DNA from 3 places in the Pseudomonas sp. LBUM1658 genome. Region 3 is predicted to be linked to each of the others. Evidence: predicted binding sites of a transcription regulator. Region 3 holds the regulator's gene; each other region holds the start of a gene.
What was found. Region 3 encodes FliA, which starts transcription of late flagellar genes. Its sites were predicted from a motif close to CTAAAGTTTNNNNNNNNNNNGCCGNTAA; they were not measured.
Positions count from the first base shown of each region.

Region 1: flgM (flagellar biosynthesis anti-sigma factor FlgM) is a predicted target of FliA. The motif match lies at 2,093-2,120, and genes of this name have one in related genera.
Region 2: ACA064_RS21275 (methyl-accepting chemotaxis protein) is a predicted target of FliA. The motif match lies at 1,388-1,415, and genes of this name have one in related genera.

Region 1 covers NZ_CP166798.1:1,486,425-1,489,697, forward strand. Annotated here, with positions in the region: gene ACA064_RS06790 (MFS transporter) at 1-305, shown strand, start outside; gene ACA064_RS06795 (flagellar brake protein) at 372-1,118, opposite strand; gene ACA064_RS06800 (flagella synthesis protein FlgN) at 1,214-1,681, opposite strand; gene flgM (flagellar biosynthesis anti-sigma factor FlgM) at 1,730-2,056, opposite strand; gene flgA (flagellar basal body P-ring formation chaperone FlgA) at 2,207-2,968, opposite strand; gene ACA064_RS06815 (chemotaxis protein CheV) at 3,050-3,273, shown strand, end outside.
Region 2 covers NZ_CP166798.1:4,603,674-4,606,946, reverse strand. Annotated here, with positions in the region: gene ACA064_RS21275 (methyl-accepting chemotaxis protein) at 1-1,357, opposite strand, end outside; gene ACA064_RS21270 (CPBP family glutamic-type intramembrane protease) at 1,473-2,264, opposite strand; gene acnA (aconitate hydratase AcnA) at 2,426-3,273, opposite strand, start outside.
Region 3 covers NZ_CP166798.1:4,965,357-4,968,629, forward strand. Annotated here, with positions in the region: gene ACA064_RS22785 (chemotaxis protein CheA) at 1-58, opposite strand, end outside; gene ACA064_RS22790 (protein phosphatase CheZ) at 86-874, opposite strand; gene ACA064_RS22795 (chemotaxis response regulator CheY) at 897-1,268, opposite strand; gene fliA (RNA polymerase sigma factor FliA) at 1,439-2,179, opposite strand; gene fleN (flagellar synthesis regulator FleN) at 2,176-3,006, opposite strand; gene flhF (flagellar biosynthesis GTPase FlhF) at 3,125-3,273, opposite strand, start outside.

The DNA of each region.
Region 1 (3,273 bases), 3.3 Mb from region 3:
TCAGCTTTTTTGCCTTGGTGCTGGTGTGGCGCATTCGTCCTAAGGCGGTGACCAACCTGCATCAGGTCGAGGATGCTCCGCTGCATCACGTGGCCATGCCGGACAGTATGTCGAGCTCGCCTTTGGTGGCCGCGCTTGACCCGCGGGTCGATGAGCAGGTGGTGCAGGATCAGATGCAGAACCAGCCAAGCCCCGAGCCTGAGCCTGAGCCGGAACCTGAAGCGGAGCCTGATCCTGATCCGGACGCTCCACCTGAGGAGCCTGGGGAGGATCACCCCCACGGTCTCAGTGCCGCAAGACCTTAAAAGCTTTAGAACGAAAAACGGGCAGTCACCGCGAGGGACTGCCCGTTTTCCATTGCGGCTTGAGCTTCACATATCGTCTTTATCGAAGCGGCGTGCTTCACGCTGCAATTGATAGACGAAACGCTCAACCTGCCGTTGCACCAGGCCACTCATGTTGTGGAAGCGGACCCCGGCGAAGGTGATGTCGATCCGCTCTTCATAATGCAGGTAGCGCAATTCGACTGGCGCGGTCATGTTGCCGAAGGGCAGGGCGGCGATGAAGCGGTCGTAGACTTCGCCGAGCTGCAGATGGCCGCCGATGTCGCCTTCAAAGCGCAACTTGCAGCCGGTCGCCGAAATGTCCAGCAGCTTGCCATTGACCGGGGCCTTGAGTTTTGCGCCGCCGAGCTCGATGTTGACCAATTGCGCCAGCTTCAGCGCTGCACGAAATGCATTGCGCCGTTGGTGATAGACCACTTCGACCGGCATCGTGCCGCGATAGCAGCGACTGCCATTGGATTCGTCGATGGTCAGTGTGCCGTTGCTGTCCCAGGCGATTCGCACGCCGTCATGGAAGCCCTCGACGCGAAACGCTTCGCCGTTGAGCAGGAAACGTTCGCCATCGCGAGGAATCATTTCGTCCAGCGCAATCGTATTACTGTCTCGATCGATTTCGACCAGATAGCTCTGAAAGCGCTGAGTGCGCTCGTGGAAAGTGATGATCAGTGGGTCATGGCTCTCTTGCAGCAGCCGCAGGTTGGCGGCGATTTCCAAAGGGGTGGTGAGCACCTTCGGTGGCTGCGGAGCATCTTCCGCGTTTAAGGAATTGAACACGGTTCATCAGTCTCCAGACAAAATACCGCTACACGCAATGGGCTGGCATTTTGCCAGTAAGTTGCACGCCTTGATAGGGCGCGCTCGTTCGTATTTCAAGCTTGACTGAGCGGGCGCGGCTTCGCCAGCAGGGAGGTTGATCCGCGGGCGTTATAAAGGGCAGGAGGTTCACCACCGGTGAGGATCCTCAATTGATTAGCCGTGGTGGCTTGCTGAACCTGGATCGAGCGACCGTTGAGTTCATTGGCTGCCTGGCATTGGGCCAGAAGCTGATTGAGCGCATCGCTCTGCGCCAGCAACTGATCGCCAATGGCCGATTGCCCGGCGAGTTGCTCCAGGCCGCTGCGATTGGCAGGCAGGTTCAGGCTGACAAGGATCTGGCTGCGTTTGCGGCCATGTTGTTCAAGCAAAATGATCAGTGCCTGCTTCTGCGCGAGAATACCTTCGAGCAGTGGCATATCGCGACCGTGCAAAGCCAGGGATTCGGCTTGCAGCAGCTCCAGCAACTGCCCCGTTGGAGCAAAATCGTCAATGATCAGTTGCAGTAAATTAGTATCGTGCATGGCTGGCCTTGGGTTTTAAGCGTCCAAAAGCCTGGCGCAGGCCGGTGGCTAGCGCTGGGCTTCGAAGTTGAGCAGTTTGCTGGCTACACGGTTGCTGTCGACTTTATAGCTGCCATCGGCAATCGCTTGCTTCAATTCGGCCACTCGGGCCTTGTCGACAGCAGGTTGATCGCGCAGCTTGTCAGTGACCTTCTGCAACTGTTGAGCCTCATTGCTGAGGTGTACCGATTCCCCGCTTTTGCTAGTACTGGCCTGTTCGGCCGGGGTATTCACCGGCGCGGATTTGCCGGCGTCGCCGGTTTCCTTGGTGCCGCTGGTACGCGTACTGCCTGTGAGTGTGGGGGCGTTATTTAATCGGCTGAAATCGATGACCATGATGGAAAACCTCTGGGTATTTGGACGCTTGCCATGTTTTCGGCCATACCCGGAAAAACTTTAGGCCCAATTATCGGTGAGCGCGCGCGCAGCGACTCTTGCCCTGCTTGAGGCACAGTTTAGGGAAGGCTTGGGCGTAGCGCCAGTTCCCTACATGGCGACCTCAACCTGACCCGGAGCGGTCACGCGCGCCCTGATCACTCGTTGAGAGTTCAAGTTCTTGACCCTGATCTGTTCGCTCAGGCCACCGTTGGCCAGCGCTTCGCCAGGCATCCGCACACTGAGCGTCCCGCTACGAGCGGAAATCACTACCTGATCGCCCTTGCGAACGACCTCCGCTTGCTCCATGTGAGCCAAGGTGATGACCTGGTCGCTGACCATTGGTCGGACAAGCTTCTGCCCGATCGCCTGATCGACAGAGGTCAGATAGCCCTGATTGATCTGGCTGATGTCGCGCTCGCGCAGGGTGACGTCTTCCGGGCCGATGATTCCCGTGCGTTTCAGCGGCCGGGTGGCGGTGACAATTTCTCGAAACAGGCGAACCTGAGCCGGGACGAACACCGTCCAGGGCGAGACGCCATCGCAACGCACGCGCACGGTGACGCGGCCCAATGGCAGCGCCGGACTTTCCAGGGTTGCTGTCAATTCCTTGTCGCACATCGGCATGCGCAGGCGCGGGTCGAGTTGACTGACCTGGATTTCGTAGCGTCCTTCGGTTTGGCTGGTTGCCAGATAATCTTCCACGGTGAATTCAAGAAAGCCTTGAGTGACGCCGATAAGTAGATCAGGCAAGGTAACCGTATCAGCAACGGCAGGGCTGCCAAGGTTGAAAAAACACAACGCAGACAGCGCACAAAGCAATTTGCGGTACTGTGCTGTAAGGCGTCGGAAAAATGTCGTATGTGCGTTCATAAGAGTTAAAAAGCAAGCGCCGTGCCGTTTAGTGATGAATGTGCGTCGCAACACACTTAGCGTTGGTGTAGGAGTCTGGGCATGGCTGGTGTAATGGATTCGGTAAACCAGCGCACGCAACTGGTGGGGCAGAATCGCCTTGAGCTGTTGTTGTTCCGTCTCGACGGCAAACAGCTGTATGGGATCAACGTGTTCAAGGTTCGCGAGGTGCTGCAATGCCCCAAGCTGACCCTGATGCCCAAGTCCAATCCTGTCGTGTGCGGTGTGGCGAATATTAGGGGGGCGACCATTCCGATCCTTGATCT
Region 2 (3,273 bases), 360 kb from region 3:
CCGCTTCGCTGATTCCCACCAGCGCCTGGTCGGCCTCGAGCACTCGGGCGACACCTTCTTCGGCCTGGCGATGGCCGGCGTCCATCGTTTGCACGGCGGTGTTGGCGGTCTGTTGCAGCTTGGCGATCAGGCTGTGGATCTGCCCGGTGGACTCGCTGGTGCGTTGTGCCAGTTGCCGCACTTCATCGGCAACCACCGCAAAACCGCGACCCATTTCCCCGGCGCGGGCCGCTTCGATGGCTGCGTTCAGCGCCAGCAGGTTGGTCTGGTCGGCGATGCCTTTGATTACATCCACCACGCCGCCGATTTCATTACTGTCCTTGGCCAGTTGGGTCACGGTGGCGCCAGTTTCGCCGACCACCACCGACAGGCGCTGGATGGCCTCGCGGGTTTCACCGGCAATGTCACGACCGCGGCTGGTCAGGCGATTGGCTTCCTGGGTGGCATCGGCGGTGCGCTGCACGTGGCTGGCGACTTCCTGGGTGGTGGCTGCCATCTGGTTGACGGCGGTCGCAACCTGCTCTGTCTCCACCCGCTGGCGCTCAAGCCCGGTTGAGCTCTTGTGCGCAAGGGCATCGGATTGGCGTGCTTGCTCATTCAGGTGCTCGGCAGTGTCCTGCAGTCGGGTCAGACAGGTTTTCAGACGGGCTTCCTGGCTGAGGATGGACATCTCCAGGCGTGCCTGGTCGCCGCGGCTGTCGGTGTACATCTGGGCGATCAGCGGGTCCGAGGTGGTCTGTTCGGCAAGGCGCAGCAAACGTTTGAGGCCGCGCTGCTGCCAGCTCAACCCGAGCAGGCCCAGCGGCACCGAAAGCCCCGCCGCGAGGGCGAAGCCCCAATGGGAATTGAGCCAGATTCCAATCAGGAAGCTCAGCTGGCTGACCAGGATGAACGGCAGCCAGTCTTGCAGCACCGGCAGCCACTTATCGCTTTGCGGGATAGCCGACTTGCCCTGGTTGATGCGTTGGTAGAGCGCTTCGGCGCGGCGGATCTGTTCGGCGGTGGGTTTGACCCGTACCGATTCGTAACCGACTACCTGATTGCCTTCGAACATCGGTGTGACATAGGCGTTGACCCAATAGTGGTCACCGCTCCTGCAGCGATTCTTGACAATGCCCATCCACGGCAAGCCTTGTTTCAGAGTACCCCACATATGTGCGAACACCGCGGCCGGGACGTCAGGGTGACGTACCAGGTTATGCGGCGCCCGGACCAGTTCCTCGCGGGAATAGCCACTGATTTCAACGAACGCGTCGTTGCAGTAGGTGATCACGCCTTTTGCGTCGGTGGTGGAAATCAACCGTTGCTGAGCGGGGAAAGTGCGTTCACGTTGTGTGGTGGGCTGGTTATTACGCATGTTGTTATCAATCCGCAAGGCTTTGTCAGGTTGTCGGCGCTGGTAGGGATTTATTGAGAATATTTTTCAATAGTCAGCGTTGCGCCACATGGGCACCTGTCGATCCAAAAAACGGTTACCCGGCCAACATCGGGTAAGTGAACAATCCGAAGTGCAGCAGGTTCAAACCGAAATGCGTGGCCACCGCCGCGCCCAGTCCCCCAAAGCGATAGGCCAGGCCATAGCCGACTCCGGCAATGCTCGCCAGGAACACCCATTGCCAGCCGGCACCCAGGTGAGCCAGGCCGAACAGCAGCGCAGCGAGTAGCAGGGCGAGGTGTTCGCCATAGAGCAGCTGTCTGAAACGCTGGCTCAAGCCGCCCTGTATGTAGCCACGAAACAAGGCTTCCTCGACCAGGCTCACCAGCAGCAGGTTGTTCAGCACCCAGAGCTGGGCCTGGTCGGGCCACTTCGGCGCCCACTGGATGATCCCCAGCAGCAGCGCACCACCGAGGGCGGCCAGTGCCGTCAGGCTCAAGGCCAGGGCGCTGGTATACAGCGCCTGACCCAGGGAGCGCCGACCGACGATCCATGGACAGATCAGCAGCAGCCAGAAGCCTATCAGTGGCTTGTCAAGATTGAGGTACATCGAGAACGGTACGGCGTCATCGGTGAAGCGTTCGAGGCCAATGACCCTCGCGCTATAAAAACCCGGCAGCCAATGCAAGGCCAGGGCCAGGGCAAGAAGCACAAACACTGCGTGACCGAGATAGCGGCCATAACGGTGATGTTGTTGCAGCACAGCAAAACCGGCGAGCAGCAGCAAGGTGATGGCGATGCTCGCCTGGACATCCAGTTGTCCGTAGGTGAGTGCGAGGACGTAACCGGCAGTGAGGAATGTCAGGTACGGCCAGGGCAAAGCGAGCATGTGAAGTCCTTGTGGCTGAAATTCCCGGAGGCGTCATGCCTGGGCAATTTATACACCTGCGATCCGTGCTGAAGTTTGCGAACTTTGGAGCGTGATTATAGAGACGCCCACCACCCAAACAAAAACACCGCCCAAGAGGACGGTGTTTTATGGGTGACGCCTTATGAGGCGATCAATTGCCGCAACACGTAATGCAGGATCCCGCCGGCCTTGAAGTACTCCACTTCATTCAAGGTATCGATCCGGCACAACACTTCGATTCTTTCGCTGCTGCCATTTTCGCGGGTAATGATCAGGCTCAGGTTCATTCGCGGTTGCAGATCGATGCCGGTCAAACCCTGAATGGCCAGGGTTTCCTTGCCGGTCAGTTTCAGGCTCTTGCGATTCTGGTCGAGTTTGAACTGCAGCGGTAACACGCCCATGCCCACCAGGTTGGAGCGGTGGATCCGCTCGAAGCTCTCGGCGATCACCGCTTTGACGCCCAACAGGTTGGTGCCCTTGGCCGCCCAGTCGCGGCTCGAGCCGGTGCCATATTCCTGACCGGCGATCACCACCAGCGGCGTGCCACTGGCTTGATAACGCATCGCGGCGTCGTAGATCGGCAGTTTTTCTCCAGTGGGGATGTAGATTGTGTTGCCGCCTTCTTCGCCGCCAAGCATTTCATTGCGGATACGAATGTTGGCGAAGGTGCCGCGCATCATCACCTGGTGGTTGCCGCGACGCGAGCCATAGGAGTTGAAGTCCCGCGGTTCCACGCCTTGTTCGCGCAGGTAGCGGCCGGCCGGGCTGTCGGCCTTGATGTTGCCGGCCGGGGAGATGTGATCGGTGGTTACCGAGTCGCCGAGCAGCGCCAGAATTTTTGCGCCCTTGATGTCGGTGATCACCGGCAAGGGGCCAGTGATATCTTCGAAGAACGGTGGATGCTGGATATAAGTAGAGTCTGGCTGCCAGACGTAGGTCGCGGCTTGCGGGACTTCGATCGCTTGCCACTGTTCATCGCCGGCAAAGA
Region 3 (3,273 bases):
TCTCGCCGGCCTCAACCAGAAAATCCTGAAGGATCTCTTCATCGGCGCCGAAGCTCATGTGTATGGGTGCTCCTGATAGGTCGGCCTAAAATCCAAGGCTGGAAAGCAAATCGTCTACATCGTCCTGACCGGACACAACGTCTTCACGTTTATCGGCATGAATCTGCGGACCTTCACCCTGAGACAGATGTTTTTCTGGATCTTTTTCCGCGAGGATCGCTTCACGGTCATGTTCAATGCCGGCAAAACGGTCGACCTGACTGGCCATCAGCACCAATTTGAGCAGATTGCTTTCAACTTCCGTGACCAACTGAGTCACGCGCTTGATCACCTGACCGGTAAGGTCCTGGTAATCCTGCGCCAGCAGGATGTCGTTGAGATTGGCCGAGACGATACGATTCTGTTGCTCGCTGCGCGTCAGAAAACCGTCGACCCGCCGGGCCAGCTCACGGAACTCTTCGGCACCGATTTCGCGGCGCATGAAACGTCCCCAGTCGGCACTCAACGCCTGGGCGTCATTGGTCAGGCCGTTGACCAGCGGCGTGCTGTCCTCGACCAGATCCATGGTGCGATTGGCCGCAGCTTCGGTCAGCCTGACCACATAGGACAGGCGCTCAGTGGCATCCGTGATCTGTGAAACTTCCTTGGCTTGCGGCATGTTCGGGTCAATCTGAAAATTGACGATCGCACTATGCAGTTCGCGAGTGAGCTTGCCGACTTCCTGGTACAGGCCGCGATCACGGGTCTGGTTGAGCTCATGGATCAATTGCACAGCATCGCCGAATTGGCCTTTTTCAAGGCTGTCGACCAGCTCGCGGGCATGTTTTTTCAGGGTTAATTCAAAATCGCCCTGTGAAGTTTCGTAATGCTCCATAGCTCCCCCATGGCGAATTCCATCAACCGATGCGTTCGAAGATCTTTTCAATCTTGTCTTTCAACGCCTGGGCCGTGAAGGGTTTGACCACGTAGCCATTCACTCCGGCCTGAGCGGCCTCGATAATTTGCTCGCGCTTGGCTTCGGCCGTGACCATCAGCACCGGCAGGTGCTTGAGCTTTTCATCGGCACGCACGTGACGCAGCAGGTCGATACCGGTCATGCCGGGCATGTTCCAGTCGGTTACCAGAAAGTCGATGCTCCCACTGTTGAGGACCGGAATCGCGGTAGTACCGTCATCCGCCTCGACCGTGTTGGTGAACCCAAGGTCACGCAACAGGTTTTTAATGATCCGCCGCATTGTTGAGAAGTCATCAACGATGAGGATTTTCATGTTCTTGTCCAATTCGACCTCCAAGCAGTCTTAAAACGCGCCCAGCACCTGTACGCGCCATCGCTATCAATTCGGCGTAACACTCAACGGTTGTATGAAGCACAACGGGCCGTGACCGGTTCAGCAACAACGCCGTACCAGCCTCGTTCGCAGTGTCCCCACACTGCCTGTCAGCGCGCTCGCCACTCCCCCAAACGCCCCCGCAAGCGGGCCGCGCACTGGCTGTGTAACTGGCTGACCCGCGATTCGCTGACCCCCAGGACCTCACCGATTTCCTTGAGGTTCAGCTCTTCGTCGTAGTACAGCGCCAAGACCAGTCGCTCACGCTCCGGCAAATTGGCAATCGCGTCCGCCAACGCAGCCTGGAAACGCTCATCTTCCAGATCACGCGACGGCTCGAGATGAGCACTCGCGCCATCCTCATGCAGCCCTTCATGTTCGCCGTCCTGCAACAGATCGTCGAAACTGAACAGTCGGCTGCCCAAGGTATCGTTCAAAATCCCGTAATAATCGTCGAGACTCAATTGGAGTTCGGCCGCAACCTCATGATCTTTAGCGTCGCGACCGGTTTTAGCTTCAATTGAGCGAATGGCGTCACTGACCATCCGGGTATTGCGGTGTACCGAACGCGGCGCCCAGTCACCTTTACGCACCTCATCGAGCATCGCCCCACGAATACGGATACCGGCATAGGTCTCGAAACTCGCACCCTTGCTGGCGTCGTATTTGGTCGAGACCTCGAGCAGGCCGATCATCCCGGCCTGGATCAGATCCTCGACTTGCACACTGGCCGGCAGACGCGCCAGCAAGTGGTAGGCAATCCGCTTGACCAGCGGCGCATGACGCTCGATCAGCTCGTGCTGACTGTCACGTGCCGAGGCTTTGTAAAGGTTGTAGCCGCTGGATGTCATATGACGGGACCCGCTGTTTGATGCACCAGGCGCTCGACGAAAAACTCCAGGTGCCCGCGCGGATTGGCTGGCAACGGCCAGGTATCGACTTTCTGCGCGATGGCCTTGAATGCCAGCGAGCATTTGGAACGCGGGAACGCTTCGTAGACTGCACGCTGCTTTTGCACCGCCTTGCGCACGCATTCGTCGTAGGGCACCGCACCGACGTATTGTAAGGCGACGTCGAGGAAGCGATCAGTGACCTTGGTCAACTTGGCGAACAGGTTGCGCCCTTCCTGCGGGCTCTGCGCCATGTTGGCGAGAACCCGGAAACGGTTCATGCCGTAATCGCGATTGAGCAGTTTGATCAGCGCGTAGGCGTCGGTGATTGAAGTCGGTTCGTCGCAGACCACCAGCAATACTTCCTGGGCTGCCCGGACGAAACTGACCACCGACTCGCCAATCCCGGCGGCGGTGTCGATCACCAGCACGTCGAGGTTGTCGCCGATATCGCTGAAGGCCTGGATCAGCCCGGCATGCTGCGCCGGACTCAGGTGCACCATGCTCTGCGTGCCGGACGCCGCAGGAACGATGCGGATTCCGCCCGGCCCCTGCAGCAGCACATCGCGCAGTTCACAGCGCCCCTCGACCACATCGGCCAGAGTGCGTTTGGGTGTCAGTCCCAACAGAACGTCGACGTTCGCCAGCCCCAGATCGGCATCCAGCAGCATGACGCGCCGGCCGAGCTCTGCTAGAGCCAGGGACAAGTTCACTGACACGTTAGTTTTCCCGACGCCACCTTTGCCGCCGGTCACCGCGATCACCTGTACGGGATGCATGCTGCCCATGTTCGTTCTTTACCTTGTCTTACTTAGACGGAGGCCACATAACTGGCTGCGCGTTCCCATTGGAACAATGCATGGCAGACCATCGATGTAGGTACACTGCAATCTATTCATGATTACCTCAGCCGACCCGCTTGGTCGGACTGTGGTAGAGGTCAGCGAACATATCAGCCATGGCTTCTTCGCTGGGTTCTTCCTGCATCTGCACACTCACTGCGCGACTGACCAATTGATGGCGACGCGGCAAATGCAGATCATCCGGTATCCGCG